2 regions of the Pseudomonas sp. GW821-FHT01E10 genome follow, and region 2 is predicted to be linked to the other one. Evidence: riboswitches for the same ligand, from Rfam matches in the RefSeq annotation. Region 2 holds a riboswitch; the other holds the start of a gene.
The links. Region 2 has a riboswitch for cobalamin ahead of cobO (cob(I)yrinic acid a,c-diamide adenosyltransferase). Riboswitches for the same ligand answer to the same signal wherever they lie in the genome.
Positions count from the first base shown of each region.

Region 1 (15,222 bases), on a different contig from region 2:
CTGCAAGGCGTGATCGGCCTCGCGGGACAGGTCGAAATGACGCAAATGCGCCTGTCCGAGGAAGTACAGCTGACGACCGAGGTAAACGTGACCTTCCTTGCCCACGGGTTCGAGGATGCGCCGCTCCAATAAGGACGCAACCAGTTCGTAGACCGTGGATTTCGGGCTGCCGATGCCGCTGGCGATTTCGTTCGGGCGCAGGGGCTGGCCGATTTCCTTGAGGAAATCGAGAATGTCGAACGCCCGGTCCAGACCGCGAGCCCGGCGCTTGATGGTGTCTTCGGTCATATCTTCAGGTTCCCATTCAGAGTGCCGGGAGTTTACCCAGAAGGCCGCCTTCGCGGGCAAGCCTCGCTCCTACAGGATTTCGCCGTTTGTAGGAGCGAGGCTTGCCCGCGAAGAATTCACTGCGGTTCAGGCCTTTTTCTTGTACGCGATGCAATCAATCTCGACCTTGCAATCGACCATCATGCTCGCCTGCACGCAGGCCCGGGCTGGGGCGTGTTCGCTTTTGAAGTACTCGGAAAACACCTTGTTGAAACTCCAGAAGTCCCGCGGGTCTTCCAGCCACACGCCCGTGCGCACCACGTCTTCGAGCCCGTAACCGGCCTCTTCCAGAATCGCGATCAGGTTTTTCATGGTTTGGTGAGTCTGCTCGACAATCCCGCCCACGATGATTTCACCATCCACCGCCGGCACTTGGCCGGACACGTGCAGCCAGCCATCGGCTTCGACGGCGCGGGCAAAAGGACGGGGCTGGCCGCCACCGGCGGTGCTGCCGGTGCCGTAACGAGTAATGCTCATGGGTGTTTCTCCTGATTAAAAAGTGAAGGCTTAAAAGCGGGTGCTCTTGAGAAATTCCGCCAGTCGCGGCGACTGCGGGCGCTCGAACAGTTCCTTGGGCGGCCCCTGCTCTTCGATCCGCCCCTGATTCATGAATACGATCTTGTCCGAGACCTCGAAGGCAAAGCGCATTTCGTGGGTCACCAGCAGCATGGTCATGCCATCCTCGGCCAGGCCCTTGATCACGTTCAGCACTTCGCCCACCAGTTCCGGATCGAGGGCCGAGGTGACTTCATCGAACAGCATCAAACTCGGGTTCATCGCAATCGCCCGGGCAATCGCCACGCGCTGTTGCTGACCACCGGACAACTGACCGGGGTAATGATCGCGGCGCTCCAGCAGGCCGACCCGCTCCAGCCATTTCTCCGCCAGTGCTACCGCCTCGTCCTTGTGCAACTTTTTCACCTTGAGCAAACCGAGGGTGACGTTCTGCAACGCGGTGAGGTGCGGGAACAGATTGAATTGCTGGAAAGCCATGCCGGTCATGGCGCGATGGCGGGCGATGACTTCTTCCGGGTGGCGCACGCGCTTGCCGTTGACCTCGTCATAGCCAATGGATTCACCGTCGAGCAGAATCTGCCCGCCCTGGAACTCTTCGAGCATGTTCACGCAGCGCAGCAGCGTGGTCTTGCCCGAGCCGCTGGAGCCGATCAGCGTGACCACATTGCCGCGCTGCATGGTCAGGTCGACACCCTTGAGCACTTCGAGCGGGCCGTATTGTTTGTGCAGGCCGCGGATGTCCAGCAGCGCTTGGTTCTGGGTCGAAACTTGAGCTTGTGTCATGGCAAGGCCACCCGCTTTTCAATGTGCCGGCCGAGTAATTCGATGGCGTAGTTGATGACGAAAAACAGCAATCCGGCGAACAGGTAAAACTCCAGGGTCATGAAGGTCCGGGCGATGATCTGTTGAGTACTGAGCAGCAGCTCGGCGACGCCGATCACCGACAACAAGGTCGACGCCTTGACGATCTCGGTGGACGAGTTGACCCAGGTCGGCAAGATCTGCCGCAACGCCTGGGGCAACAACACATAACCCAGTGCCTGGTAAAACGTCAGGCCGATGGCCTTGCTCGCTTCCATCTGACCGCTGGGCAGCGCTTGCAACGCACCGCGCACGATCTCGGCGACATGGGAACCGCAAAACAGCGTCAGGCCCAAAGTGCCAGCCCCGAAGGCGCTGATCTGCCAGCCCAGTGCCGGCGCCATGTAGAAGCAGGCCAGTACCAATACAAACACCGGCGTGCCGCGAATGATGTCGACGTAGAACCGGAACGGCGCGCGCATCCAGAACGTGCCGTAAGTGAGTACCAGGCCGGCGACGATGCCGACCAGCGTGCCCAGCAAAATCGCCAGGCCCGAGCACTGCACACTGGTCAGGAAGCCCTGCCACAGGACATCCCGGGCCACCCATAACTCATGCAACCAACTGGGGGATTCGTACATGGGGCCTCCTAACGGCGAATCGCCAGACGCTGTTCGAGGTAACGCAGCATCATGGCAATGAGGTAACAGGCCGCAACATAGAGCGCTGTGGTCACCAGCCAGGTTTCGATCACCCGGTAGCTCTCGACATTGATCTTGCGCGCGTAATAGGTCAGCTCCGGCACGGCAATCGCCGCCGCCAGCGAGGTGTCCTTGAACAGCGAAATGAAGTTGTTCGACAGCGCCGGCAGCACATTGCGCAGCATCACCGGCACGGTGATGTACGCCTTGACCTGCCACTCGCCCAAGCCAATCGCCAACCCGGCTTCACGTAGTCCCTTGGGAATGCTCAACAGCCCGCCGCGAAACACTTCGGTCAGGTACGCCCCGGCATACAGCGACAGGGTGATGATGAACGAGGGGATCTTGTCCAGACGAATGCCCAGGCTCGGCAACGCGAAGTAGATCAACAGAATCAACACCAGAATCGGCGTATTACGGATCACCGTCACATACACCGACGCCAGCCCCCGCAATGCGCGGTGCTTCGACAGCAAAGCAAACGCCATCAGCAGGCCGATCACGCAGCCGATGGCGATCGACACCAGCGCCAGCTCAAGACCCAGACCGAGCCCCGCCAGCAAGGTGTCGAAGTCGCGCCACACGGCGGCAAAATTCAACTGATAGTTCATGGTCAGCAGTACCTTGAGCGGGGCGATGTATCACCGCCCCGCTCTCACGGGATCATTTGAATTCGACTGGGAAACCGATTGCAGGTGTAGGCAGGTCGACACCGAACCACTGCTTGAACGACGCCGCGTAAGTCGGGAATTCAACGCCAGTCATGCCTTCATGCAGCACGGTGTTGACGAAGTTCAGCCAGTCCTGGTCGCCGCGTTTGACCGCACAGGCGTAGGTCTGCGGGCTCCAGGCGTAGGTCGGGCTGCGATAACGGCCTGGGTTCTGCACCATCAGGTATTTCACCGACGACTGATCGGTGGCCGCCGCGTCGGCACGGCCGGAGTTCACCGCCTGATACATCAGATCCACGCTGTCGTACTGATCGACCTTGGCCTTGGGCAGCGCCTGATGCACCAGTTCTTCGGCGTACACGTTCTGCAGCACCGCCACGGTCACGCCGTCGGCGGCGGCCCTGAGGTCTTCGATTTCCTTGTACTTGCTGTTGGCCGGCAGCAACAGGCCAACACCTTCACGGTAGTACGGCAGCGTGAACGCGACCTGTTGGGCCCGGCTGGCGGTCACGGTGATGAACTGGCAACTCATATCGACCTTGTCGGTCAGCAGGTTCGGAATCCGCGCATCGGACGACTGCACCACGAACTCGACCTTGCTCGGGTCGTTGAACAACCCCTTGGCCACCATCCGCGCGATATCGATATCAAACCCCTGCAACTTGCCGTCGGCTCCCTGGAAGTGCCACGGCGCGTTGGTACTGCCCGTACCCACGATCAGTTTCCCACGGGCCAGCACGCTGTCGAGCTTGCTGTCTGCCGCTTGAGCGACACCCACGGCAGCGGCCGAAGCCGCGAGTACGAAAACACACGCTTTAAACAAGGAAAGTCGACGATGCATGGCAAGCACTCCAGGGCTGTGTTTATTCCGCTATACCGGAATTTGGTATGTAACAACGGAATAGACAGCAGAAAGTGTGCCACAGGATGTGGGCGGAATCTCGGAGGATTTGAAAAGTGTTTTGAATCAAATGGATGCGCACAGGCGCGAAGAAAGTGTTACGAAAAGACAGCTGGCTGAACGCTACCGTTGGCTACAGGCTGTGTGTGGTTGAGTCACATTGCGGTGCATTGCAGGTCAAAAAGAAGCAGAGCACACCTGTAATTTCTGACAGTAGACCCACCCGCTCGCCTCCTTTAACGTCAAAGGGCCTTCGATAGTCTTTGAAAAGGAGATTTCAATGAGTTCGATGTCCACCCAGTCATTGGATCCGGCCTACCGCAAAGCGCTCAACACTTGGCGCCCGGTGATTCTGTATTTCGGCAACGACCACTGTCCCGCCTGCGAATGGGCCGGACCGGTTTTCCGGGCCATTGCCGAGAAGTACAAAGATCATGCGTGCATCTATATGCTGGATACGAGCAAGTCCCCTCGGCATCCGGAAGTCAAAGGCACACCCACTTTGCTGTTCTACGAGGAGGGGAAGCTGCTGACGAAGCTCAAGGGCATAGGCACCCCGGAAACCCTGGAAGAACATTTCAAAAAGCACATCGGCAAGCTCAGGCCCAAACAGATTGCCCACAAACCCCGCCACGACTTGCCGTGGTTGCAGAGAACCCTCAGCACTTTATGCACTGCGCCTCGGGCACGGGAGCGGTTGAATGCACGTTTGATGAGTAATGCAATGGGCAAATAACTGACCTGTAGCAGCAGCCTTGCGCTGCTCGGCAGCTGCTACAAAAAGTGCCCGCCGGTGTGTTTATCGTCCGGAAAAACGCAGCCGCGACAACATCCGCAGGTCGCCCTCGCGGTAATAGTCATCGGTCCAGCTGTCATCCGCCGCCAACGGCCGGACCTGCTTGAGTTGCAGTTTCTTTGCGAAGTAGCGGAACCGGTAATGTTCGTAGAAGCGCAGCAGTTCCAGCCCGTAACGATCGGCCAGGTCGGTGTCGCCACGGATGATCAGGTAGTTTTCGTCATTGCCGTTGCTGGCCGCGTCACTGAGGTTGTGGCTGCCGCTGATGATGGTCGGTGAATCGCTGGTGAAGTCGACGACGATGGCTTTGGTGTGCACCAGCAGGTTGCCCTTCTGGCCTTTCATGTTTTCCTTGAGCCAGCCCTCCAGGCCGGTGTTGAGCAGCGCGGTGGCGGCGAATTCGGCGGTGCGGTCGGCATGGAAACCGGTGATGTTGCTGACCGTGTTTTGCAGGCCGTAACGCAAGATGTCGTCGTGGGGTTGGCCGAGCAGCGCGTTGAGTATTTTGTCCGGCAAGGTGAATGCGGTGACAAACAGCAGGTCTTTTTTGGCGGCGTTGATGATCTTGATGAACTCACTCAAGTCGCCCTCGCCCGAGCGCGGTGAAAAGCCGGCGAACAGCGGCTGGTCAGGCTGCATCGGATTGTGTTCCGTGAGCCAGTCCCGCGTGGCGCCGACGTCCGTCGGTGTGGCCCAGACCTGCTCGAAGGTTCGCAGGTAAGTGGCGCCGATCCGAGCGTCGTCCAGCACATGCACGACGTTGGCCTGACGGTAGACGCCGTTGGCAGTGAAGTTGGTGCTGCCGCAGAGTACCGCTTCGGGCTGATGCTGCCCCGCCGCATCGAGCCGGCTCAGGACCATGAACTTGTCGTGAAAGATATTGTGGGTGACTCGCCCGCGTTTGTTCGCCGCCGGGATTTTTTCCAGGCTGGCTTCGTTCAGCGCCGTGGTGTCTTCGCCAGGTTGGGCGTGGTACAGGATCCGAACCTTTACGCCACGCTCGAAGGCGGCGTTCACCGCATCGACGATCGCCTGCAGCTGGTATTCATAGATCGCGATGTCCAGCGCCCACTGGCCATCCACGGCACGCTCGATAAACCCGAGCAAGCGTGCGAGCAGACCATTTTCCAGCCATTGGCGCGGCGCATCGGGCCACTCTTCGATGGGCAGTGTCTTGTTGACGCTGAGTAGCGCATCGAGGTCGGCGAATTTGCGCTGGAACGCCTGACTGGCAGCCACTGCCCGGTTGAATATCACGTTCTGCCCCTTGGGCAGGCCATCGTCCGTGGTGACCGTCACTTCCAGGCTTTCACCCAACTGTGGCGCATCGGCAGTGCCATAAGCCAGGTGAACCCGATAATGGATCGTTACACCCGGATTGACCGCGTAATCGGCCCAGCGAAATTTCTGCAAAGGCGCGGCATCGCTGGGGGTGGCGTGAAACTGAGGGAACGTATGATCCTTGCCGGGGAAGGTCAGGCTGTTGAACAGAAACAACCAGGGTTTGTCACCTTGCTGTTTTTCGATGGCAAACCCCAACAGGCCTTTGCGGCGGGGTTCGGCCAGGTCGATGGCCAGCAGCACACCGTTGGTGCCAGCGTAGGCTTTGACGCGGAAATCGTCCTGATCGTTGCGGGCTAGAACGCGCATGGGTCACTCCTGTGATGGGTTTGCTTACAGAGCATAGGGCAGCGATGCGATGGGGCCAGCACTGTCAGCACAAAATTCAACCTTAAATCAGCTCATCGATATGCCGATAATCAATCTGTAACTGAGCTGCCAACACCTTTGCCCGCCCGAGCCGAATCGGACCGCGCTCGATGTCGATCAGCAACCCCGGACAATCCAGCTCCGGCAATGTCGACCAGTCCTTCAACCGTCCATCTGTCACTAGCAGCAGCCGCTGCTGTTCGGCCGGAAAACGCTTTTGCCGGACCGCCAGCCAGCGCCCCGCCTCGCCAAGCGCCGCCAGCATCGGCGTCCCGCCGCCGGCGCCCAATCCCTCAAGCCAATCGCGTAAGCCCGCAGAAGCTTTCAATCCCTGCACCTGCCACTTCGGCAGGTGACCGCTGGCGGTCAGCAAAGCCAGGCGTGCGCGCTGGCGATAGGCATCGTCGAACAGTTGCGCCAGCAAGCCCTTGGCATCGCTCAACGCCTGATGGCGCCGGGTCGAAGCCGAGGCATCGACGATCACCAGCCACAGTTCATGCGGGGTGCGGGTCCGCAGATGGAACAATAGGTCATCGCGTTGACGCGGTCGGCCATTGAGCAAGGTGCCGGGCCAGTTGACCGATCCGCTACGGGCGGCGTGACGCTTGCCCTGTTTACCGTGATCCAGCCGGCCTGCGCGGGGTCTGGCATTCGCCCCCGCGTCTGATCGAGGGCGAATGCCTAGGGCTTTTTTGGCCAGCTCGGCACTTCACGTCGAGCACCGACCGGCAGCGCCTGGGCGGGCATTTCGCCCCACTGGCCCTGACCTTCGTTCGGGTTGGGGGTTTGCGCAGGGGATTGCTGTGGCGCTTGGGAGTTTTGCGGCGCAGAGGTCGAATGCTCCCGACGACGATGACGCAAGGAAAATTCGGCGACCGCGTCGATATCCTCTTCGGCAATGGCGTTCGCACCGCGCCAGGCCGCATGTGCCCGCGCCGCGCGCAGCCAGACCAGGTCGGCCCGCAAGCCGTCGACACCGGCAGCAAAGCAGAGCTCGGTGATCTGCGCCAGTGCGGCATCGTCGAGCGGGATACTCGCCAGGGCCGCACGCGCCTTCTGGCAACGCTCGCGCAGGGCGTGTTGCTGACTTTCCCACTCGGCGCAGAAGCCTTGCGGATCGCTGTCGAAATCCAGTCGACGACGGATGATCTGGCCGCGCTCGGCGGGTGCAGTATGGCCACTGAGGGCGACGTTCAGGCCAAAGCGGTCGAGCAGTTGCGGGCGCAGTTCGCCCTCTTCCGGGTTCATGGTGCCGATCAGCACAAACTTCGCCGAATGCCGATGGGAAATCCCGTCGCGCTCGATCAGGTTGGTGCCGCTGGCGGCCACATCGAGCAGCAGGTCCACGAGATGGTCGGGCAGCAAGTTCACTTCATCGACGTAGAGCACACCGCCGTCGGCCTTGGCCAATACACCCGGAGAAAACTGTGCGCGCCTTTCGCTCAAGGCCGCGTCGAGATCGAGGGTGCCGACCAGCCGTTCTTCGGTGGCGCCCAGGGGCAAGGTAACGAATTGACCGCTGGCCAGCAGGTCCGCCAGGCCTCGGGCCAGGGTCGACTTGGCCATGCCGCGCGGGCCTTCGATCAGCACGCCTCCGATTTTCGGGTCGATGGCGGTCAGGTACAGGGCGAGCTTCAAGTCATCGGCGCCGACCACGGCGGAGAGCGGGAAATGGGGGGTGTCGGTCATGTTCAAATCTCGGTCATGGTCGGTGATTACTCTGTGGCGAGGGAGCTTGCTCCCGCTCGGCTGCGTAGCAGTCGTAAAACCTGAAAATGCGGTGTGCCTGACAGAGCCTGGTTTTTTGTTTTGGGGCTGCTGCGCAGCCCAACGGGAGCAAGCTCCCTCGCCACAAATTTCCTTTGCTCACCGGCTAACTGTCTTCTTCTATGTCCAGCAACAAATTCTCCAGCGCCTCGCGGTATTCACCCGGCTCCTGCCACATCCCCCGTTGCTGCGCTTCGAGCAGGCGCTCGGTCATGTCGCGCAAGGCGTGGGGATTGTGTTCGCGAACAAACTCCCGGGTCGCCGGATCAAGCAAATAGGCGTCCGCCAGCAACGCATACTGGTGATCGTCGATCAACTGCGTGGTGGCGTCGAACGCAAACAGGTTATCGACCGTCGCCGCCAGTTCGAACGCGCCTTTATAGCCATGACGCTTGATCCCGTCGATCCATTTCGGATTGGCCGCCCGGGAACGGATCACCCGGTTCAGCTCTTCCTTCAATGTGCGGATCTTCGGCAAGTCCGGCTGACTGTGGTCGCCGTGATAACTCGCCGCCGCTGCGCCGCCGAGGCTTTCGACGGCCGCCAGCATGCCGCCCTGGAACTGGTAATAGTCGTTGGAATCGAGCAAGTCGTGCTCGCGGTTGTCCTGATTTTGCAGCACGGCCTGCACCTGGCTCAGACGCTGGGCGAACTGCTCGCGTGCGGCGGTGCCTTCATCGGAGCCGCCGTAAGCGTAGCCGCCCCAGTTCAGGTAAACCTCGGCCAGGTCTTCGCGGCTCTGCCACAAACGACCGTCGATGGCACCTTGCACGCCGGCACCGTAAGCACCCGGTTTGGCCCCGAAGATCCGCCAGCCGGCCTGTCGCCTGGCCGCTTCTTCATCCAGACCGGACGTCAGCAGCGCTTCGCGCTCGGCACGAACCTTGGCTGCCAACGGGTTGAGATCGTCCGGTTCATCCAGCGCGGCGACCGCTTGCACGGCGGCGTCGAACAGCCGGATCAGGTTGGCAAAGGCATCGCGGAAGAATCCGGAGACGCGCAAGGTCACGTCCACCCGCGGCCGGTCCAGCAGGCTCAACGGCAGAATCTCGAAGTCGTCGACCCGCTGACTGCCCGTCGCCCACACCGGCCGCACACCCATCAAGGCCATGGCCTGGGCAATGTCATCGCCGCCGGTGCGCATGGTCGCGGTGCCCCAGACCGACAGGCCGAGCTGACGCAAGTGATCGCCGTGATCCTGCAAGTGCCGCTCAAGAATCAGGTTCGCGGATTGAAAACCGATGCGCCACGCCGTGGTGGTCGGCAGGTTGCGCACGTCCACCGAATAGAAATTGCGCCCGGTGGGCAACACGTCCAGCCGTCCACGGCTGGGCGCACCACTCGGCCCGGCCGGGACGAATCGCCCGCTGAGGGCGTCCAGCAGGCCGCGCATTTCCGCCGGGCCGCAGGCGTCCAGGCGCGGGGCGACGACCTCGCGCAAACTGTCGATGATCGCGCTCACGTCGGACCAGCCTGGCTGGTTCAACGGAGCAATTTCAGCGCTCAAGGCTTGCTCGATCAACTGCGCGGCGAACAGTTCCAGACGCTCACGGGTATCCCCCGCCGTGCGCCACAGCTCATCACTGACCGCCTGCAAGGCATCCGGCCGAGGACCGTTCCAAGGATCAGCCAACACGCAATCCAGTGGATCGAAGCCCAATTCGAACGCCTTGGCCAGCGCCCGCAGCACGCTCGATTGCGCGCCACGACCGTCACCGCGAGGAATGCGCAGCAAAGCCAATAAAGTGTCGATGCGCAATCGCCCGGTCGGCGACTCGCCAAACACGTGCAGGCCATCGCGGATCTGCGATTCCTTCAAGTCACACAGGTAAGTGTCCAGGCGCGGCAACCAGATCGCCGCGTCGGCATCGCTGTCGAGCTTCTCGTCCAGCTGCAGTTCGCGATCAATGTGCGTGTCGCGCACCAGTTGCAGAATGTCGCGTTGCAGTTCCCGGGCGCGGCGCGGATCGAGCAACTGCGCTTCGTAATATTCGTCAGCCAACAACTCAAGGTTGCGCAGCGGGCCGTAGGTTTCGGCGCGGGTCAGCGGTGGCATCAGGTGATCGATGATCACCGCTTGCGTACGGCGCTTGGCCTGGGCACCCTCGCCCGGGTCGTTGACGATGAACGGATAGATGTTCGGCAGCGGTCCGAGCAGCGCGTCGGGCCAGCAGTTTTCAGATAACCCGACGCCCTTGCCCGGCAGCCATTCGAGGTTACCGTGCTTGCCGACATGGATCACGCCGTGGGCTCCGTAGGTGTTGCGCAACCAGAAGTAGAACGCCAGATAGCCGTGGGGCGGCACCAGGTCCGGGTCGTGATAGACCGCGCTCGGGTCAACCTGATAACCCCGCGCCGGTTGAATGCCGACGAAGGTCAGGCCGAAGCGCAACCCGGCAATCATCACTCGCCCGCCACGGAACATCGGATCGCTTTCGGGCGTGCCCCAACGTTGCAGCACCGCCTCGCGATTGGCTTCGGGCAGTGCGTTGAACATCAAAAAGTAATCATCCAGCGCCAGGCTTTGCTGGCACGGACGTTGATCGATAGTGTCCAGATCATTGCTGACACCACCAAGCAGTTGCTGGATCAGCGCGGTGCCGCTGTCCGGCAACTCGGCCGGCAACGGATAACCTTCGGCGTACAGGGCACGCAGGATGTTCAGCGCCGCGGCCGGGGTGTCGAGACCGACGCCATTACCGATGCGTCCATCGCGAGTCGGGTAGTTGGCGAGGATCAGGGCGATGCGTTTTTCGCTGTTGGGCAGCCGCGCCAGATCGATCCAGCGCCGCGCCAGTTCAGCGACAAAATCCATGCGTTCCGGTTGTGGTCGATAGCAAACCACGTCGGACTGACTGCGCTCGCTGCGCCACGCCAGATCCTTGAAGCTGATCGGCCGACTGATGATTCGCCCGTCCAGCTCCGGCAGCGCGATGTGCATCGCCAAGTCACGGGGACCGAGGCCTTGCTCGCTGGCACGCCAACCGGGCTCGTTGTCCTGGGCGCAGATCGCCTGAATCACCGGGATGTTGCGACGAAACGGCCGCAGATGCGGCGCTTCAGGGCTGGACTGGGCGAAACCGGTGGTGTTCAGAATCACCCCCGCCTCAACTTCATCCAGCCAGTCCTCGACCACCGCCAGGCAGCCTGGCTCTTTCAGACTGGCCAGCGCAATCGGCAACGGGTTGAGCCCTGCCGCCTGCAAACGCTGGCAGAAAATATCGATGAAACCGGTGTTCGCCGCCTGCAAGTGCGAGCGGTAAAACAGCACCGCCGCCACCGGCTGATCGGCCTGCCAATCGGCTTGCCAATCCTGAAGGTGCGCGGGGCTTTTTTGCGGGTGGTAGATCGCGGTGCGTGGCAGGGTTTGCGGCTCGGACCATGGATAATCACGACCCAGCCAACGACTGGCAAGGCAGCGAAACAGGTCGAGCGCATTGGCCATGCCGCCCTGACGCAGGAAGTGCCAGAGCCGGTCGCGGTCTTCGGGGGCCACGGTGCTCAGATCGCTGAGTTCCGGGTCCGGGCGATCGTCACCCGGCACCAGAATCAACTGCACACCGCGCTGGGACAACTCCACCAGACGCTCGATGCCGTAACGCCAATAGGCGATGCCGCCGTGCAGCGAGATCAGAATCACCTTGGCGTGGCGCAGCACTTCGTCGACATAAAGATCGACCGAGGCGTGATTCTGCACCTGCATCGGGTTGGCCAGGCGCAGGCTCGGGTAATCGTCGGGCAGCTGCTGCGCCGCCTCGGCGAGCAACGCCAGACTGGAATCGCCGCTGCACAGGATCACCAGCTCGGCGGGGGTTTGTCCAAGGTCGGCAATGTTGTCATCCGACACGAAACCGCCGGGCTGGGTCCTGAGCAGGTGCATGGGTTAAACGCTGAGCGCAGCGCGCAATTGCGCTTCGAGTTGAACGGCGTCCAGCGCCTGACCGATCAACACCAGACGGGTGGTGCGCGCTTCCTCGGCGCCCCACTGACGGTCAAAGTGCTTGTCGAAACGCGTGCCCACGCCCTGAATCAGCAGGCGCATCGGCTTGTTCGGCACCGCCGCGAAACCCTTGACCCGCAGAATACCGTGCTGCACCACCAGTTGCGTCAGCGCGTCCATCAGCAGGCTTTCGTCGGCTTGTGGCAGCTCGATCGAGATGGAGTCGAACGCGTCATGGTCGTGATCGTGGTCGTCTTCACCTTCATGGTGATGATCGTGATGGCTGTGACGGCTGTCGATGTGTTCTTCGGAACCGGCACCGAGGCCGATCAGCACGTCCAGTGGCAAGCGACCGCTGCTGGCTTCGATGACTTTCACCGCCGGTGGCAGCTCTTCGGCGACTTCCAGGCGCACGCGGGCCAGGTCTGCGGCGCTGATCAGGTCGGCTTTGTTGAGGATTACCAGGTCGGCGCTGGCCAGTTGGTCGGCGAACAGCTCGTGCAGCGGTGATTCGTGGTCCAGGTTCGGGTCGAGTTTGCGCTGGGCGTCCACTTGATCCGGGAACGCCGCGAAGGTGCCGGCGGCCACGGCTGGGCTGTCGACCACGGTGATCACCGCGTCAACGGTGCAGGCGCTGCGGATTTCCGGCCACTGGAAGGCTTGAACCAAAGGCTTTGGCAGGGCCAGGCCCGAGGTTTCGATGAGGATGTGGTCGAGGTCGCCGCGGCGAGCAACCAACTCGCGCATCACCGGGAAGAATTCCTCCTGAACGGTGCAGCACAGGCAGCCGTTGGCCAACTCGTAGACGCGGCCGCTGGCCTCTTCTTCGGTGCAGCCGATTGAGCACTGCTTGAGGATCTCGCCGTCGATTCCCAGCTCGCCGAACTCGTTGACGATCACCGCGATGCGACGGCCCTGGGCGTTGTCGAGCATGTGCCGCAGCAAGGTGGTTTTGCCCGAACCGAGGAAGCCGGTAACGATGGTGACGGGGAGTTTGGCCAGTGTTTTCATCGGATGCCCTTTGGCAAGGTGGCGGGCATACGGGACGACAACCGGCAACGCGGGCACGCGTGCCTGAAGAGTTCGCCACCGGATCACCCCGCCCGGTTGAAAGTGAGAATCTGTGTCGAGGCAGGTCTCCTGGCTGACGGTGCGCCGGGCGTTGGCCCGGCATTCGCTGCGCCTTCCCGCGAACCCGTTGCACAGGGTTTGCAGTGGCGTGGCAGCGAACATCACCGTTCACAGTTGCGGGGGCAGCCGCGGCATCGACCGCGTTCCCTTCTTAGCTTCGACAGACGCCGAAGAACCTCGAAAGCGCAAGGCTACGCATCGTGTGGGGGCGGGTCAATGTCTTGTCGGCGAATGCGATCACCTGTGGCGAGGGGGCTTGCCTGTGGCGAGGGAGCTTGCTCCCGTTCGGCTGCGAAGCAGTCGTGAAACCATGCACTGCAAATCTTACAGACAGACCGCATGAATCCGATGCGACCGCTATGCGCTCGAGCGGGACCAAGCCCCCTCGCCACAGATATTGGGTGTTAGTGAGAACCCCTGCCAATTGACTCCCCGCCCTCGCCCATGCTCTCCTACACGCCTTGTTACGGGTGCCCTTCACAGGGTGAAACGGGAAACCGGTGAATCATGTGCTTTACTCTAAAGCCATGTCAGTCCGGTGCTGCCCCCGCAACGGTAAGCGAGTGAAGCGTCAGATCCACTGTGCCGGTCATATGGCATGGGAAGGTGATGCTTGCAGGTCCAGGCGCAAGCCCAGCCCCTCGCGAGCCCGGAGACCGGCCCGCAACACAAAGTGACTTTTACGTTCACTGAATAACAAACCCGCGGTGGGCGGGCGCTGTTCGAAATCTCTGCGAGCCCTTGGCGTGCGGAGATTTTCATGCGCTCTATTCACCCGCTGACAGACCAGAGGGAAGCGCCATGACGATCATCAGCAGCACCGCCAGCAACACCGACAAGAGCATCGCCAGCACCACCACGACCCTGACTCAACGCCTGACCGCCGCCGTGTGTGCGTCGATCCTTGGCGCCAGCCTTGTGTATTTCGCCGGTTTCTCGCACATCGAAGCGGTGCACAACGCCGCGCACGATACCCGTCACAGCTCCGCCTTTCCGTGCCATTGAGACCTGCTGAGATGATCAAGCGTATTGCGCAAACCGCAGGTTTCACCGGGCTGCTGGCCGCCCTGCTATTGACCCTGCTGCAAAGCTTCTGGGTCTCCCCGCTGATTTTGCAGGCCGAGACCTACGAAAAATCCGAGCCGGCTGCTGTTGAAATCCACGAGCACGCCGCGGGCGCAGTCGCTCATACCCACGATGCCGAAGCCTGGGAACCGGAAGACGGCTGGCAGCGCGTGCTGTCTACTACCGGCGGCAACCTGGTGGTAGCCGTCGGTTTCGCCCTGATGCTCGCCGGTCTTTACACCCTGCGCGCACCGACCAAAACCTCTCAGGGCCTGCTCTGGGGCCTGGCCGGTTATGCGACGTTCGTGCTGGCTCCGACTCTCGGCCTGCCGCCTGAGCTGCCGGGCACTGCCGCGGCAGATCTGGCGCAACGGCAAATCTGGTGGATCGGCACTGCCGCGTCCACGGCCGTCGGCATCGCGTTGATCGTGTTCAGCCGTCACTGGCTGATGAAAGTTCTCGGCGTGGCGATCCTGGCCGTGCCGCATGTGATTGGCGCACCACAACCGGAAGTCCATTCGATGCTGGCGCCGGAAGCCCTGGAAGCGCAATTCAAAATCGCTTCGCAGTTGACCAACGTGGCGTTCTGGCTGGCCCTGGGCCTGATCAGCGCCTGGTTGTTCCGCCGCAAAAGCGATGGCCATTACAGCGCATGACTGAAAACGGCACAGTGCCGACCCTGGTGGTCGGCCTGGGCTGCCAGCGCGGCTGCCCCGTCAGCACGCTGCGGGCGCTGCTCGATCAGGCGCTACAGGCCCATCAAATCGAGCTTCGTGAGATCAAGGCCCTGGCCAGCATCGACCTCAAGCGCGATGAACCTGGCCTGATCGAACTGGCCGAACAGCTGGCATTGCCGCTGATGTACTTCAGCAGCGAACAATTGGCGACCTATCAAG
Region 1 covers NZ_JBWKWT010000001.1:784,756-799,977, forward strand. The annotation lists gene AC07V0_RS03520 (IclR family transcriptional regulator) at 1-288, opposite strand, end outside; gene AC07V0_RS03525 (RidA family protein) at 415-804, opposite strand; gene AC07V0_RS03530 (amino acid ABC transporter ATP-binding protein) at 835-1,626, opposite strand; gene AC07V0_RS03535 (amino acid ABC transporter permease) at 1,623-2,285, opposite strand; gene AC07V0_RS03540 (amino acid ABC transporter permease) at 2,294-2,956, opposite strand; gene AC07V0_RS03545 (transporter substrate-binding protein) at 3,009-3,857, opposite strand; gene AC07V0_RS03550 (thioredoxin family protein) at 4,198-4,653, shown strand; gene AC07V0_RS03555 (phospholipase D-like domain-containing protein) at 4,717-6,363, opposite strand; gene AC07V0_RS03560 (vWA domain-containing protein) at 6,446-6,985, opposite strand; gene AC07V0_RS03565 (magnesium chelatase ATPase subunit I) at 7,105-8,112, opposite strand; gene cobN (cobaltochelatase subunit CobN) at 8,297-12,070, opposite strand; gene cobW (cobalamin biosynthesis protein CobW) at 12,074-13,141, opposite strand; cobalamin riboswitch at 13,244-13,456, opposite strand; cobalamin riboswitch at 13,713-13,940, shown strand; gene AC07V0_RS03580 (CbtB domain-containing protein) at 14,063-14,266, shown strand; gene AC07V0_RS03585 (CbtA family protein) at 14,278-14,982, shown strand; gene AC07V0_RS03590 (cobalamin biosynthesis protein) at 14,979-15,222, shown strand, end outside.
Region 1: another riboswitch for cobalamin. It lies ahead of cobW (cobalamin biosynthesis protein CobW); the one in region 2 lies ahead of cobO (cob(I)yrinic acid a,c-diamide adenosyltransferase).

Region 2 (15,222 bases):
CGGCGCGCCTTCGAGGCCCAGCGGGTCATGCACCTGCTCACCGAGCATTTGCAGGCCGCCGCAGATTCCCAGCACTTTGCCGCCGTAGCGCAAGTGCCGCGCGATCGCCGAGTCCCAGCCGTTGCTCCGCAGGTACGCGAGGTCGCTGCGTACGCTTTTCGAACCCGGGAGAATCATCAGGTCGGCCGGTGGAATCGCCTGGCCGGGGCCGATGAATTGCAGGTCCACTTGCGGATGCAGGCGCAGTGGATCGAAATCGGTGTGGTTGCTGATGCGCGGCAGCACCGGCACCACCACGTTGAGCACTTGATCGGCCTTGTCGGCCTGACGCTGATCGAGGCCGTCCTCGGCCTCAAGATGCAGGTCCATCACATAAGGCAACACGCCGATCACCGGTTTGCCGGTGCGCGCTTCCAGCCAGTCCAGCCCCGGTTGCAGCAAGGCGATGTCGCCGCGAAAACGGTTGATGATGAAGCCTTTGACCCGCGCCTGTTCGCTCGGCGACAGCAGCTCCAGCGTACCGACCAAATGCGCGAAAACTCCGCCGCGATTGATGTCGGCAATCAGCACCACCGGGCAGTCCACCGCCTCGGCAAACCCCATGTTGGCGATGTCGCCGGCGCGCAGGTTGATCTCGGCCGGCGAGCCCGCCCCTTCAACCAACACCAGCGGATACGCCGCGCTCAGCCGTTCATGGGAGGCCAGCACCGCCTGCATGGCGATGGCTTTGTAGTCGTGATAGGCGACCGCATTCATGGTGGTGACGGCGCGGCCATGGATGATCACTTGGGCGCCGGTATCACTGTTGGGTTTAAGCAGCACCGGGTTCATGTCGGTGTGCGGTTCAAGGTTTGAAGCCTGGGCCTGCACCGCCTGAGCGCGACCTATCTCGCCACCGTCGGCGGTCACCGCACTGTTGAGGGCCATGTTCTGCGGCTTGAACGGCACCACGCTCACGCCTTGGCGCGTGACCCAGCGACACAGTGCCGTCACCAGTGTGCTTTTACCGGCATCGGATGTGGTGCCTTGCACCATCAACGTTGTCATGGGTTTTCCTTGGCATGGATTTGCAGGGCTTGTTCGAGGCGCGACCAGTCCGCTTCATCCGCAGGTAAACCAAAACGCAGGCTGCTGTTGTGGGTGAACAACCGCAGCAGAATGCCACGCCGGGCCATGAATTCATGCAGCGCTTGGGCGCGCTCGGTGATCAGCCACTGGAACAACGCGCAACCGCCCTGAGGTTTGAAACCATACTGCTCAAGCAGCAACGCCAGACGCTCGCCAGCTTCGTCAGTGCGAATGCGCTGTCGGGTGTGCCCGTCCGTATCCGTCAGGCACGCCTGGCCCAAGACGCGGGTCGGCCCACTGACCGCCCAAGGCCCGACCTGCTCGGCCAACAGTTTGAGCAACTTGCGCTCGGCCAGCACAAACCCGAGCCGCACACCGGCCAGGCCGAAAAACTTGCCGAAGGAACGCAGCACGATCAAGCCGATCTGGTTGGTGAACGGTGCCAGACTCAAATGCGGTGTGTTGTCCATGAACGCCTCGTCCACCACCAACCAGCCACCGCGCTGGGCCAGCCGCGCATGCCAATCCAGCAGGCGGGCCGGGGTCAGGCTCAGACCCGTGGGATTGTTCGGATTGACCACCACCAGCACGTCCAGGTTGTCGAGAAAGAAATCGACTTCCGACTCCAGGACTTCACGCACGACATAACCGTTGCGACGCCAGGCTTCGGCGTGCTCGGCGTAACACGGCGACAGCACACCGACCTTGCCGGCCCTGCGCAAACGCGGCAGCAACTGAATCGCCATTTGCGAACCGGCCACGGGCAACACCTGGGCCGCACCGTAATAGTCGCAGGCAGCTTGCTCCAGACCGTCATCGGTTTCCGGCAAACGTGCCCAGGCCCGCAGCGGGATATCCGGAACCGGGAATGGCCAGGGCGCAAGACCACTGGACAGGTCGAGCCAATCGGCTTCGGCGATACCGTATTCAAGTGCTGCCTTGCGCAACCGGCCACCGTGTTCAAGCATAGAATTCAGCCCCCACGCAGAGAATCAGCAGCCATAACCATACCCCGCGCTGGACCAATTGCCAGCCACGGTCGATGGAATCGGCATCCGCCGGCACGCCTTCGCCCAACTGCGGACGCTGATGCAGTTCGCCGTGATAAATCGCCGCCCCGCCCAACTCGACACCCAACGCACCGGCACCAGCCGCCATCACCGGCCCGGCATTCGGGCTGTCCCAGGTCGGCCCCTGGGTGCGCCAGCATTTCAGCGCCAGTCGGGTTTTGCCCAACAGTGCGTAGGTCAACGCCACCAGGCGTGCAGGAATGTAGTTGAGGACATCGTCGATCTTTGCGGCAGCCCAGCCGAAACGCTCGAAGCGTTCGTTGCGATAACCCCACATCGCATCCAGGGTGTTGCTCAGACGATAGAGCACCACACCGGGCGCACCCGCCACGGCAAACCAGAACAGCGCGGCGAACACTGCATCGCTGCCGTTCTCCAACACCGATTCGGTGGCGGCGCGGGCGACTTCGGTTTTGTCCAGTTCGCTGGTCTGACGGCTGACCAGATAACCGACGCGTGTGCGCGCCTCAACCAGATCATCGCTGCGCAGGGCCTTGGCCACCGGCTCGACATGCTCGCCGAGGCTGCGCATGCCAAGCGCGCAATAGAGCGCGAGAATCTCGACGATCCAGCCAACATAAGGTGCCCAGGACAGCGCGGTGACCAGCAAGGTCAGCGGCACGACCGCCATCACCCAGGCCGTCACCCCGTGACTGCGCCAACCGCGGCCAGCGGAGTTGAAACGTTGTTCGATGCGATCGGCAAAACGACCGAACGCCACCAGCGGATGCCAGCGTTTGGGTTCACCCAGCAGCGCATCCAGCGCGACCGCGGCGACACTCAACAACGCCACACTCATTGACTCACTCCCCAATAATTTTCATACAGCAACTCGTTGAGCGGACGCGCTTGCGCCCAGCCTTCGAGTACCAGCATCGGCGCTGGATAGAATTCCTTGACCGGCCCCAGGCAAAGAACGGCCAAAGGCTTGGCCCCGACCGGTAAACCCAACAGGTTCGCCAAGGCTTGCGGTTCGAACAGCGACACCCAGCCCATGCCCAGGCCTTCGGCGCGGGACGCCAGCCAAAGGTTCTGGATGGCACAGGACAGCGAGGCCATGTCCATTTCCGGCAACGTACGACGGCCGAAAATATGCCGTTCGCGATCGTCCATCAGCGCAGCGACCAGCACTTCGGCGCAGTCTTGGATGCCTTCGACCTTGAGCTTCATGAATTCGTCGGAGCGCTCGCCGAGGGCTTCGGCGGTGCGGACGCGTTCTTCCTCCACCAGTTGCTGGATCTGTCCGCGCAGCGCCCGGTCGCTGATGCGGATGAACCGCCAGGGCTGCATCAGGCCGACGCTCGGCGCCTGGTGCGCGGCTTCGAGCAGGCGCCTCAGTAACTCGGGCTCGACCGTGCCGCCGCTGAAGTGGCGCATGTCACGGCGTTCGCCGATGGCCCGGTAGACCGCATCGCGTTCGACTTCGGAAAAGGCGTTTTCTGTCATGGCCTGCTCGCGATGACGGCTTCACGATCGGGCGCCAACAACGCAGCAATCGCCGCCGGATTGGACGGAAAATAAAAGTGCACATAAGAGGCCGTCATCCGCCCCTCACGATAAACCGCCTCCGCCCCTCGCCCGCCATTGGGGCTCAGGCCACGCGCAATCGGCTCAAGCTCGGTGCTGGTCAGCGAGTGGTGATAGGTGTGCCCGCGCAGCAAACCTTCGGGCAATTCCACCGCCTGCAAGGCCAACGCCGCCAAACGCTTCTGCATCACCGCATCACCGGTCAGCAAGCCAACCAATTCAGCGCGAGTACCCTCGACATCGGTCAACGAATCCAACAAATACAGCATGCCGCCACACTCGGCCAGCAACGGTTTGCCCGCTGCGTGATGAGCGCGGATGGCGGTCAGCATTGGCGTGTTTTGTGACAACGCCACATGGTGCAATTCAGGGTAACCACCCGGCAGATAAAGGCTGTCTGCCTCCGGCAACTCGCGGTCGCGGATCGGCGAGAAGAAAGACAACTCGGCGCCCATCGCCCGCAGCAGATCCAGGCTCGCGCCGTAGGTAAACGCAAAGGCTTCGTCCCGGGCCACGGCAATCCGCACACCGGCCAGCAATGGTTCGGCGGCGATCACTTCAGGCGCGGCGAATTCCACGGCCGGCGGTAAAGCCACGTCGCAACTGCTGGCCAGCGAGGCGGCGGCTGCATCGAGGCGCAGATCGAGATCATTCAATTCGCTGGCCTGTACCAGGCCGAGGTGCCGACTCGGCAATTCGATGCCGGTCTCCCGGGACAACGCGCCGTACCAGCGCAAGCCTTCTGTCAGACTGCCTTCGAGCAATTGCGCATGACGCAGGGTGCCAACCCGGTTGGCCAACACACCGGCAAACGGCAAATCCGGCTGATAGCGCGCAAGCCCCAGGGCCAGTGCGCCAAACGTCTGCGCCATCGCGGTGCCGTCAATCACGCCGAGCACCGGCACACCGAAATGCCGCGCCAGGTCGGCACTGGACGGCGTACCGTCGAACAACCCCATGACGCCTTCGATGAGAATCAGGTCAGCTTCGCCAGCAGCTTCCCACAACAGACGACGACTTTCCTGCTCGCCGACCATCCACATGTCCAGCTGATAGACCGGTGCACCGCTGGCGCGCTCGAGAATCATCGGGTCGAGAAAGTCCGGGCCGCATTTAAACACACGCACCTTGCGCCCCTGATTGCGGTGCAAGCGGGCGAGCGCGGCGGTGACGGTGGTCTTGCCCTGACCGGAGGCCGGCGCGGCAATCAGTACCGCCGGGCATTGACGTGGTTGATTCACAACTCGACGCCTTTTTGCGCCTTGATCCCGGCCTGGAAGGCGTGCTTGATCATGCCCATTTCGGTGACGGTGTCAGCCAGTTCGATCATCTCCGGTTTGGCGCCACGGCCAGTGACCACCACATGCTGCATCGGCGGACGGGCCTGCAAGTCGCTGAGCACCTGATCGAGATCGAGGTAACCGTGCTTGAGGGCGATGTTCAATTCATCGAGTACCACCAGGCCAATCGACGGATCGCTCAGCAGTTCGCGGGACACCGCCCACGCAGCTTCGGCGGCGGCGATGTCACGCTGGCGGTCCTGGGTTTCCCAGGTGAAGCCCTCGCCCATCACATGAAAACGCACCTGCTCCGGGAAACGCCGGAAGAACAGCTCCTCGCCAGTGCTGCTGCGCCCCTTGATGAACTGCACCACACCGCATTGCATGCCGTGGCCCATGGAGCGCGCCAGCATGCCGAACGCCGAACTGCTTTTGCCTTTACCGTTGCCGCTCAGCACCAGCAGCAGGCCGCATTCATTCGGCGAATTGGCGATGCGTTCGTCGATCACGGCTTTTTTGCGCAGCATGCGCGCCAGATGGCGTTCGTCACGATCGGGGGTATCAGTCATGGGGGAGCTCTCCGTTGAGGCTGGATAACGGCGGGCAGGCACAAGAATAGACGGCAAGAAGCCTGGCATCGCCCACCGTGATGCCGCTGAATGGATCAGGCCGGTCTCCGGGCTCATGAGCGGCTCGGGGCCAACTGCGCGCCTTCCCGCATCGTTCATCGACACAGTGGCATCAGGCGCAGTCTTCACTCATTTACCGTTGCGGGGGCAGCGCCGGGATCGTGATCATTCTTCGCTGGAAGAAATCCACTCACCGGCTTCCCTGTTTCACTCTGTCGACCAAGGCCACAGAGCACCTGAAACAAGCCGCGAAGGTTAGAGGGTTGGGGGTGGAGCGTCAATTAAAGACGGGACGCCTTCCGGCGAATAACTGCCGCTGATCAATTATCTGACGCCAATCTTGTGCCACACTGCCAGCAGTGATATCAAAGAGCCACAACCTCACAACACAATAACAAGGGTGAGCCACATGCAAGGCATGATCATCAGCAATCCGAAGCTGGAATTCCTGCGCCCGGTGCTGGAACGCTGGTTTGACTGTATCGACCGCTACAACGCCGTGCGCGGCGATAACGATACGCCTTACTGGTACGACGAAAACGCCAACCTCGGCCTGCTCTCTGCCGCAGCCTGGATGGCGGAAATGGTCACGCTGCAGCAAACACCGTCGCGCAAACAGACCGAAGAAGGCGAACGCAACGCCCGCGCCGATCTGTTTATCGCCACCAGCGAAGAACGCGCGTACCTGCAGGCCACCCAGCGCTGGCCGCGGGTCAACAACCTGAACCTGACCCAGGCACTGGCGGACATCACCAGCGACGCGAAGCGCATCAGCTACACCAGCGACCTGAAACTCGGCTGCCTGTTTGTCGCCCCACAAAAAGCCCAGCACAGCGCCACCCCGGAAGAACTCCAGGACATGCTCGACGACCTGCAAAAGGAGCACACCTGCGCCGTGGCCTGGTATTTCCCTTACGCCTACCGCAAGTTGCGCAATGAAACCGGCAACTACCATCCGGGGATCGCCGTGCTGTTCAAGGAGGCCCGCGGCTGACCGGTTGAACCATCGGGTGTTTACGCTTCTCTATGATTACGTCAATGCATTCATAGGGAAGATCAGTAATGCGCAAACCCCAGCTCATTCTCATCATCGCGCTCGCCGGAGGGCTCGCCGCCTGTGGTGAAACCTCCAGCCTGCAAGTCTCGGACGGCACCGGACCGTCGCCCAAGCTGCCGGAACCGAACAAAACCCTGATCCCGACGGTGAACATCGCCCCGGCGATCGGCTGGCCTCAGGGTAAAAAACCCGTCGCCGCCGCAGGCACTCAAGTAGCAGCGTTTGCCGAAAACCTCGAACACCCGCGCTGGCTCTATGTGCTGCCCAACGGCGACGTACTGGTGGCCGAAACCAACGCGCCGTCCAAATCCGATGACAGCAATGGCATTCGCGGCTGGATCATGGGCAAAGTCATGGGCCGCGCCGGGGCTGGCGTCCCCAGCCCGAACCGCATCACTCTGCTGCGGGACAAGGACCACGACGGCGTCGCCGAAACCCGCACGGTGTTCCTGGAAAACCTCAACTCGCCTTTCGGCATGACCCTGGTTGGCAAAGACCTGTATGTCGCCGACACCGACCGTTTGCTGCGTTTTCACTATGAAAACGGCGAGACAGCGATCAAGTCACAGCCAATCAAAGTGGTCGATTTGCCGGGCGGCACGCGAAATCACCACTGGACCAAAAATGTCATCGCCAGCAAGGACGGCAGCAAGCTGTACGTCACCGTGGGCTCGAACAGCAACGTTGGTGAAAACGGCATGGATCAGGAGGAAGGTCGCGCGGCGATCTGGGAAGTCGATCGCGCCACCGGCAACCATCGAATCTTCGCCTCGGGGATTCGTAACCCGAACGGCCTGGCCTGGGAGCCGCAAAGCGGTGCTCTGTGGACCGCAGTCAACGAGCGTGACGAAATCGGCAGCGACCTGGTGCCGGACTACATCACGTCAGTGAAGGACGGCGGGTTCTATGGCTGGCCTTACAGCTATTACGGGCAACATGTCGATGTTCGCGTCGAGCCACAAAACCCTGATCTGGTCGCCAAGGCCATTGCACCGGACTACGCAGTGGGGCCCCATACCGCGTCGCTGGGCCTGACGTTCGCCGAAGGCAGCAAGTTGCCCGCGCCGTTCACCCAAGGCGCCTTCATCGGCCAGCATGGCTCGTGGAACCGTAAACCGCACAGCGGCTACAAAGTAATTTTCGTGCCGTTCAGCGCCGGCAAACCGAGCGGACAGCCGCTGGATGTGCTTACCGGCTTCCTCAACGACGAGGGAAAAGCCATGGGGCGGCCGGTGGGCGTGGTGATCGATCAGCAGGGCGGCTTGTTGGTGGCAGATGATGTGGGGAACAAGGTGTGGCGCGTTTCCGCGGCCAAGTAAAGTCTGTCCGTAGGAGCGAGGCTTGCCCGCGAAAGCGGTGTGTCAGTCGATATCAATGTTGACTGTGCTGCCGCCTTCGCGGGCAAGCCTCGCTCCTACAACTCCGCCAGAGCGATCATGACAAACCCCTAGGGATTATGTGCCAAGTGCTCGGGCTGCAGGACGCGCTTGGCGCTCAGGTAGGCTTTCTGCCAGTAAGCCTTGGACAAGCTGTCCAGCTTGACCGTGCCGCCCGTGGCTGGAGCATGGACGAAGCGCCCTTCGCCGACATAGATCCCGGCATGGCTGACCTGGGAGCCGCCATTGGTGGCGAAGAAGATCAGGTCGCCGGTTTGCAGGCCTTCCTTGCCGACGTCGGGAGCCTGCATGCCGATCATCTCGCGTGTGGACCGCGGCAAGGAAATGCCTGCGACATCGCGATAGACGTAACCGATCAAACCGCTGCAATCGAACCCGGAATCCGGCGTGTTGCCGCCCCAACGATAAGGCGTCCCCACCAGACCGAGCGCGCGAAACAGCACGTCTTCTGCCGCAGGGGAAAAGGCTTGGGGAGAACCGAAAACAATCGGTGCGCGAACCACCGGCGCAGGTGGCGGTGTGCGGCTGGCGCAGGCGCTGAGCAGCGCTGCGAAGAACATGAGTGCGAGGCGGGCCGACATCGTCATAAACAGAACATCCTGATCTGGCTGCGGCTTTTTTCTGCCACAAAGACAGAAAAGAAAACCGCCTGCGCAGAACGCAGGCGGTTTGCCATCAATAATAGATCAGGATTCTAGCGGCTACGCGGCAAACTTCAAGTAAGACTTTAAGTTCGCCTTGTAAACTGTCCGCTTATTGGCGCGCAGTGACGATAGGCGCTGCAGCCGGTGCCATTGCGAGCGCACGCTTGGCTTCGATGAAGGTCTTGCTCCAGTAGCTGTCGCCCAGGCTATCGACCCGGACACCACCGCTTTTGCGGCTGCTGGAGTGGATGAACTGGTTGTCACCCACGTAGATCCCGGCGTGACTGACACGACCGCGACGGCCATTGGTGGCGAAGAACAGCAGGTCACCCGGCTTGAGGGCGCTGCGAGCCACCAGCGGAGCGTCAACGTTGATCATTTCGCGAGTGGAGCGCGGCAGGTTCATGCCAGCCTCTTCACGAAACAGATAACCGATGAAGCCGCTGCAGTCGAAGCCTGCCTCGGAGGTGCCGCCGAAACGGTAACGGGTACCGATCAGGGACATGCCACGTTCGAGGATGCTGTCAGCCAGAACCGGAAGCTGATACGACTTGCCCCCGGCGAAGTCTGCCAGTTCTTTATTGGTTGCTAGCTCTTCCTGGAAAAGAACGGAAGAAGACTGCGCGGTAACTGAATTTGAAACCTGATGCTGTGGCTCTTGCTGGGACACTGGAGAGTGAGCAGCGCAACCGAACAACAGGGTGACGAGTGCGAGAGGCACGAGGGGTGCGAAGCGATTTAGCATGGGCACGACCGTGGCTGATAGTTGTAAAGAAGCCGAGACTATGCCCGCTATCGATCTCATTTGCAAATTCAATCGATCTTTATGTGACTTATCGGTTTCTCGTTTCCATCTAAGCGCTTAAGCCCATTTTAAACCTTTGCGCAGCCTGCTCCCTTGCAGGAAAGCGGATTTGTTGACGCCTGGAATATGCCGGAACCCGCGAAAAACCTGGCCTTTACCAGCCCAACGTCTCTTTCAGGAACGGGATTGTCAGCTTGCGCTGAGCTTGAAGGGAGGCCTGATCGAGGCGCTCAAGCAGCTCGAAAAGCGCACTCATGCTGCGAGTACCGCGAGTCAAAATAAAATGACCGACTTCGTCAGTCAGGTGCAGGCCACGACGGGAGGCGCGCAACTGCAAGGCACGCAACTTGTCTTCGTCAGAGAGCGGACGCATCTGGAAGATGAGCGCCAGTGTCAGCCGAGACTTGAGGTCCGCCAGCTTCACCGGTAGTTCGCGCGGGGATGTCGAGGCGGCGATCAGCAGACGCCGACCGCTGTCACGCAGACGATTGAACAGATGGAACAACGCCTCTTCCCAATCCGCCTTGCCGGCGACCGCCTGCAAATCGTCCAGGCAAACCAGTTCGTATTGTTCGAGGTTGTCGAGGATTTCGATGCCGCGGTCCATCAACTCGGCCAGCGGCAGATACACCGCCGGTTCACCCATCTGCTCGAAACGCAGGCAAGCCGCCTGCAACAAATGCGTGCGCCCTACCCCGTGCTTGCCCCAGAGGTAAATCAGGCTTTCCGTCCAGCCGGCGTCGGCTTCGCACAGCCGCTCGACATAGCCGAGTGCAGCGGCATTGGCGCCTGGGTAGTAATTGATAAAGGTGGCGTCATCACGCAGACGCACACCTAGGGGCAGCTGAATCGGTTTCATGCTGACTGAACAGTTCCAAAGGAACCGTTAGTGGCCTCTGTGTAAAGTTTGCGAAGTTTATACCCGTGAAGCTGACGGCACAATGCGACAGACCACAAGCAAAATCAAAGGTTTGCGTTAACGTGCTGGTTTTATGACAGTTTCTTTGGCGGTGCATGTGACAGCCGCGCGAGGGATACGGGCAAACCCGGCGTGAAACCAGGCTGCCCGCGACGAGCGATCAAAAGGCCTTACTTCTCAGACTCGTCGACACCGCCGTAGATATCCGAATCTTTATACAAATCATGCACATGGCGCACCAGAACCATGATCACCGCCGCCACCGGCAATGCCAGCAGCACCCCGGTAAAACCAAACAGCTCGCCGCCGGCCAGAATCGCAAAGATCACCGCCACCGGGTGCAGGCCGATCCGGTCACCCACCAGCAACGGCGTCAGAACCATGCCTTCCAGCGCCTGGCCGACCATGAACACCGCGACGATACCGATCATGGGATACAGATCGCCACCGAACTGGAACAGGCCGGCAATCAACGCCGCGCCAATCCCGATGACAAACCCCATGTACGGCACGATCGCCGCCAGGCCGGCAATCAGACCGATCAACAACCCCAGTTCCAGCCCGACGATCATCAAGCCAGCGGCGTAGATCACACCCAGCGCCAGCATCACCAGCAACTGTCCGCGCACGAACGCCCCAAGCACTTCATGGCATTCCCCAGCCAGGGTCATGACACGCTCTTCACGATCACGCGGCAGCAAGCTGCGGATCTTGGCCATCATCAGGTCCCAGTCGCGCAGCAGATAAAAACTCACCACCGGGATCAGCACCAGATTGGCCAGCCAGCCGATCAGCGCAAGGCCTGAAGCCGTCGCCTGACTCAGCACCACGCCGACAATGTCGGTGGTCTGGCCCATGTGCTCGCTGATCGCCGCCTTGAGCTTGTCGAACTTCCAGAAGCCCTCCGACAAACCCAACTTCGATTGCGCCCACGGCAACGCGGTGTGCTGCAACCAGTCGAGCATCTGCGGCGCCAGTTCATACAAGCGAAACAGCTGCTTGGCGAGCATCGGCACCAACACCAACAACAGCGTGGTGAGGACCATCGTGAACAACGCGAACACCGCCACCACGCCCCATGTCCGGGACAAGCCGAGCTTCTCCAGCCGATCCACCAGCGGGTCGAACAGATAGGCCAGCAACAGCGCCACCAGGAACGGCGTCAGGATCGGATGCAACAGGTAAACAAACGCGCAAAGCAGGGCCACCCCACCGAGCCAGAACCAACGCCGCGTATCGGCCATGTACCACTCCTGCTTCTATATAAAGAAAAAACTCACCAACGGAAATGCAACTGCGGCGTCGGGGCAGGCGCTGGCGCTGCGGCCGGCGCAGAACCCACAGTCACCGGCTGAACAGGTGCCGGCACCTGACTGGCCGGAACCTCCTGCAATTGCGCCAGGGACAACTGAGCTCGCAGCTGATCGGCACTGCCGTTGACGCGATAAAGCACGCGGTCACCATCGACACTTTGCAGACGCGCGCCAAAAGGCTCCAACAAACGCCCAAGCGTCGCATAACGCTCCAGATTCATGCCCTGCACTTCCAACAACTGCTCGCCCGACACACCTGGCTTGGCAACGAAACGCGACGCCAGACGCTCGCTGACCGCCAGCATCACCGCATCGGCCACGGCGGCGGTATCGGCGCCCTGCACGCTGCCGGCCTCTTTCTGATCGCCCAGCCACAGTCGCCACTTGGCTTGCCATTGCCCCCCTTCTTCACGGGCATGCACCGCCAGCAAGGCATCGGCATTGTAACGATCGGAGGCACTGCGCAGTGGCGCAGGGTCGGCACCTTCCAGATTCGGTGCCGTGGCGACGATCTGTTCATTCAGGTCAGCCAGCGGCAAACGCAGCGGCAGGCCTCGGTGCTGAGCCGCCCGACGCAAGGGCGCAGCACTGGCCTGACCATCGCCGACCAGGCTCGAACCTTCGGTGGAATCGTTCAACCACCAGCCGAGGATCGACGGCCGATTGGCCCCCCACACGGCCAGCCCGGCACGACGCAAGGCCTGCTCGGTGGTGGCCGGGTCGAAATCGACTTTCAGCACTTGCGGTGGCCCGGCGTCGTAGCCGAACTGACTGATGATCTGCTGAGGGTCTTTGCGCACGGCCGCAAGGCCAGGGCTTTGCGCCGCCTTGGGATCGCCGGTCAAGCGCAACACCAGCGTTTCCAGCGCCTGCTGAGTCGCCTGGTCGCGCTCCTCCGGTGTCTGGCCGCTGACCGGTTGGCGCACTTGATAGAGGCCTTTGACGGTTTCGGCATGGCTGGCCAGGCTGACCACGGATAAACAGCCCACGAACAAGAATTTAAGAAAACGCATGGAAGATTCCTGACGACAAGAGCGGCTGGAACAGACCGCATGAAGACGATTGAGCCAGGGCTGTGACCGCAGGCCCAAGCAAAACATTCACACGATCGCGGTAAGTTTTCGCACTGTCATAACGATAGACGGTTAACGTCGTACCTTATACAGCCATGTGGGACGTCGCCAACACGGGCAATATCAGTTTTTTTAACGCGATATGCCCCTGCCCGTCGGCACGAGGATGGCCGCTGCCCCTCAAGCCTGATAAAATCGCGCGCCTTCGCAGACCGGCTACAGCCGGGTAGTGTCGAAATAGCGCGTGAGGCAATTGCCTCATCAATTTCGACAGGCCCGCTGAACTCGGTCGTTACCCCTGAATCCCCCCTAAAGGCCTGGATCATGAGCAAGCAACCCTCCCTGAGCTACAAGGACGCCGGTGTAGACATCGACGCCGGTGAAGCATTGGTCGAACGCATCAAGAGCGTCGCCAAGCGCACTGCGCGCCCGGAAGTCATGGGCGGCCTGGGCGGTTTCGGCGCCCTCTGCGAAATCCCGGCCGGTTACAAACAACCGGTGCTGGTATCGGGCACTGACGGCGTCGGCACCAAGCTGCGCCTGGCGCTGAACCTGAACAAGCACGACAGCATCGGCATCGACCTGGTGGCCATGTGCGTGAACGACCTGGTGGTCTGCGGCGCTGAGCCGCTGTTCTTCCTCGACTACTACGCTACCGGCAAACTGAACGTCGACACCGCTGCTCAGGTTGTAACCGGCATCGGCGCCGGCTGTGAACTGTCCGGCTGCTCCCTGGTCGGCGGCGAAACCGCTGAAATGCCTGGCATGTATGAAGGTGAAGACTACGACCTGGCCGGCTTCTGCGTCGGCGTCGTGGAAAAATCCGAAATCATCGACGGTTCAAAAGTCGCTGCCGGCGATGCCCTGCTCGCCCTGCCGTCTTCCGGCCCGCACTCCAACGGCTACTCGCTGATCCGCAAGATCATCGAAGTGTCGGGTTCCGACATCGAGAATATCCAGCTCGACGGCAAACCGCTGACCGACCTGCTGATGGCTCCGACCCGTATCTACGTGAAGCCGCTGCTCAAGCTGATCAAGGACACCGGCGCCGTCAAAGCCATGGCCCACATCACCGGTGGCGGCCTGCTGGACAACATCCCGCGCGTACTGCCAAAAGGCGCTCAAGCGGTGGTTGACGTCGCGAGCTGGACCCGCCCTGCGGTGTTCGACTGGCTGCAAGAGAAAGGCAACGTCGACGAAACCGAAATGCACCGCGTGCTGAACTGCGGCGTCGGCATGGTCATCTGCGTGGCTCAAGAGCACGTTGAAACCGCGCTGAACGTCCTGCGTGAAGCTGGCGAGCAGCCATGGGTCATCGGTCAGATCGCCACCGCTGCCGAAGGCGCGGCTCAGGTCGAACTGAAGAACCTCAAGGCTCATTAATGTCCCAGACCTGTGATGTGGTGGTGCTGCTGTCCGGCACCGGCAGTAACTTGCAGGCCTTGATCGACAGCACGCGGACCGGCGACAGCCCGGCCCGCATTGCTGCGGTGATTTCCAACCGCGCCGACGCCTACGGCCTGCAACGCGCCAGGGACGCGGGTATCGACACCCGCACCCTGGATCACAAGGCTTTCGAGGGCCGCGAGGCCTTCGATGCCGCGCTGATCGAACTGATCGACGCCTTCAACCCCAAACTCGTGGTACTGGCCGGTTTCATGCGCATTCTCAGCGCTGACTTCGTGCGCCATTACCAGGGTCGCCTGCTCAATATCCATCCCTCGCTGCTGCCCAAATACAAAGGGTTACACACTCATCAGCGCGCGCTGGAGGCCGGCGATACGGAACACGGCTGCTCCGTGCACTTCGTCACCGAGGAACTCGATGGCGGACCACTGGTCGTACAGGCAGTAATACCGGTAGAGTTGCACGATTCGCCGCAGAGTCTGGCGCAGCGAGTCCACACCCAGGAACACCTGATCTACCCGATGGCCGTACGCTGGTTTGCCGAAGGCCGTTTATCACTCGGCGAACAAGGTGCTTTACTGGACGGACAGTTACTCGCGGCCAGCGGCCACTTGATTCGAACCTAGGAGATTTTATGCGTCGTGCCCTGCTCTTCGCTTGCGCCCTGCTCGCCCTGCCGTTTGCGCAGGCCGCGGACCTTCATCCCTTCTCCGCCAGCTACACCGCCGACTGGAAGCAACTGCCCATGAGCGGCACCGCCGAACGCAGCCTGACCAAGGAAGCCAACGGCGTCTGGAAACTCAGCTTCAAGGCATCGATGATGATCGCCAGCCTGACCGAAGAAAGCACCCTGACCCTGGACAAGGACACGCTGCTGCCGCAGTCCTACCACTTCGAACGCGGTGGCCTGGGCAAAGCCAAGAAGGCTGATCTGGATTTCGATTGGACCAACAAGATGGTCACCGGCACCGATCGCGGTGACGCCGTCAAGCTCCCGCTCAACCGCGGCATGGTCGACAAGTCCACCTATCAA
Region 2 covers NZ_JBWKWT010000008.1:209,527-224,748, reverse strand. The annotation lists gene AC07V0_RS16885 (cobyric acid synthase) at 1-1,047, opposite strand, end outside; gene cobD (threonine-phosphate decarboxylase CobD) at 1,044-2,036, opposite strand; gene cbiB (adenosylcobinamide-phosphate synthase CbiB) at 2,029-2,937, opposite strand; gene bluB (5,6-dimethylbenzimidazole synthase) at 2,934-3,584, opposite strand; gene AC07V0_RS16865 (cobyrinic acid a,c-diamide synthase CobB) at 3,581-4,906, opposite strand; gene cobO (cob(I)yrinic acid a,c-diamide adenosyltransferase) at 4,903-5,514, opposite strand; cobalamin riboswitch at 5,596-5,829, opposite strand; gene AC07V0_RS16855 (hypothetical protein) at 5,984-6,568, shown strand; gene AC07V0_RS16850 (PQQ-dependent sugar dehydrogenase) at 6,637-7,950, shown strand; gene AC07V0_RS16845 (C40 family peptidase) at 8,079-8,615, opposite strand; gene AC07V0_RS16840 (C40 family peptidase) at 8,782-9,417, opposite strand; gene hda (DnaA regulatory inactivator Hda) at 9,632-10,336, opposite strand; gene AC07V0_RS16830 (AI-2E family transporter) at 10,567-11,640, opposite strand; gene AC07V0_RS16825 (DUF2066 domain-containing protein) at 11,673-12,722, opposite strand; gene purM (phosphoribosylformylglycinamidine cyclo-ligase) at 13,107-14,165, shown strand; gene purN (phosphoribosylglycinamide formyltransferase) at 14,165-14,815, shown strand; gene AC07V0_RS16810 (DUF3108 domain-containing protein) at 14,824-15,222, shown strand, end outside.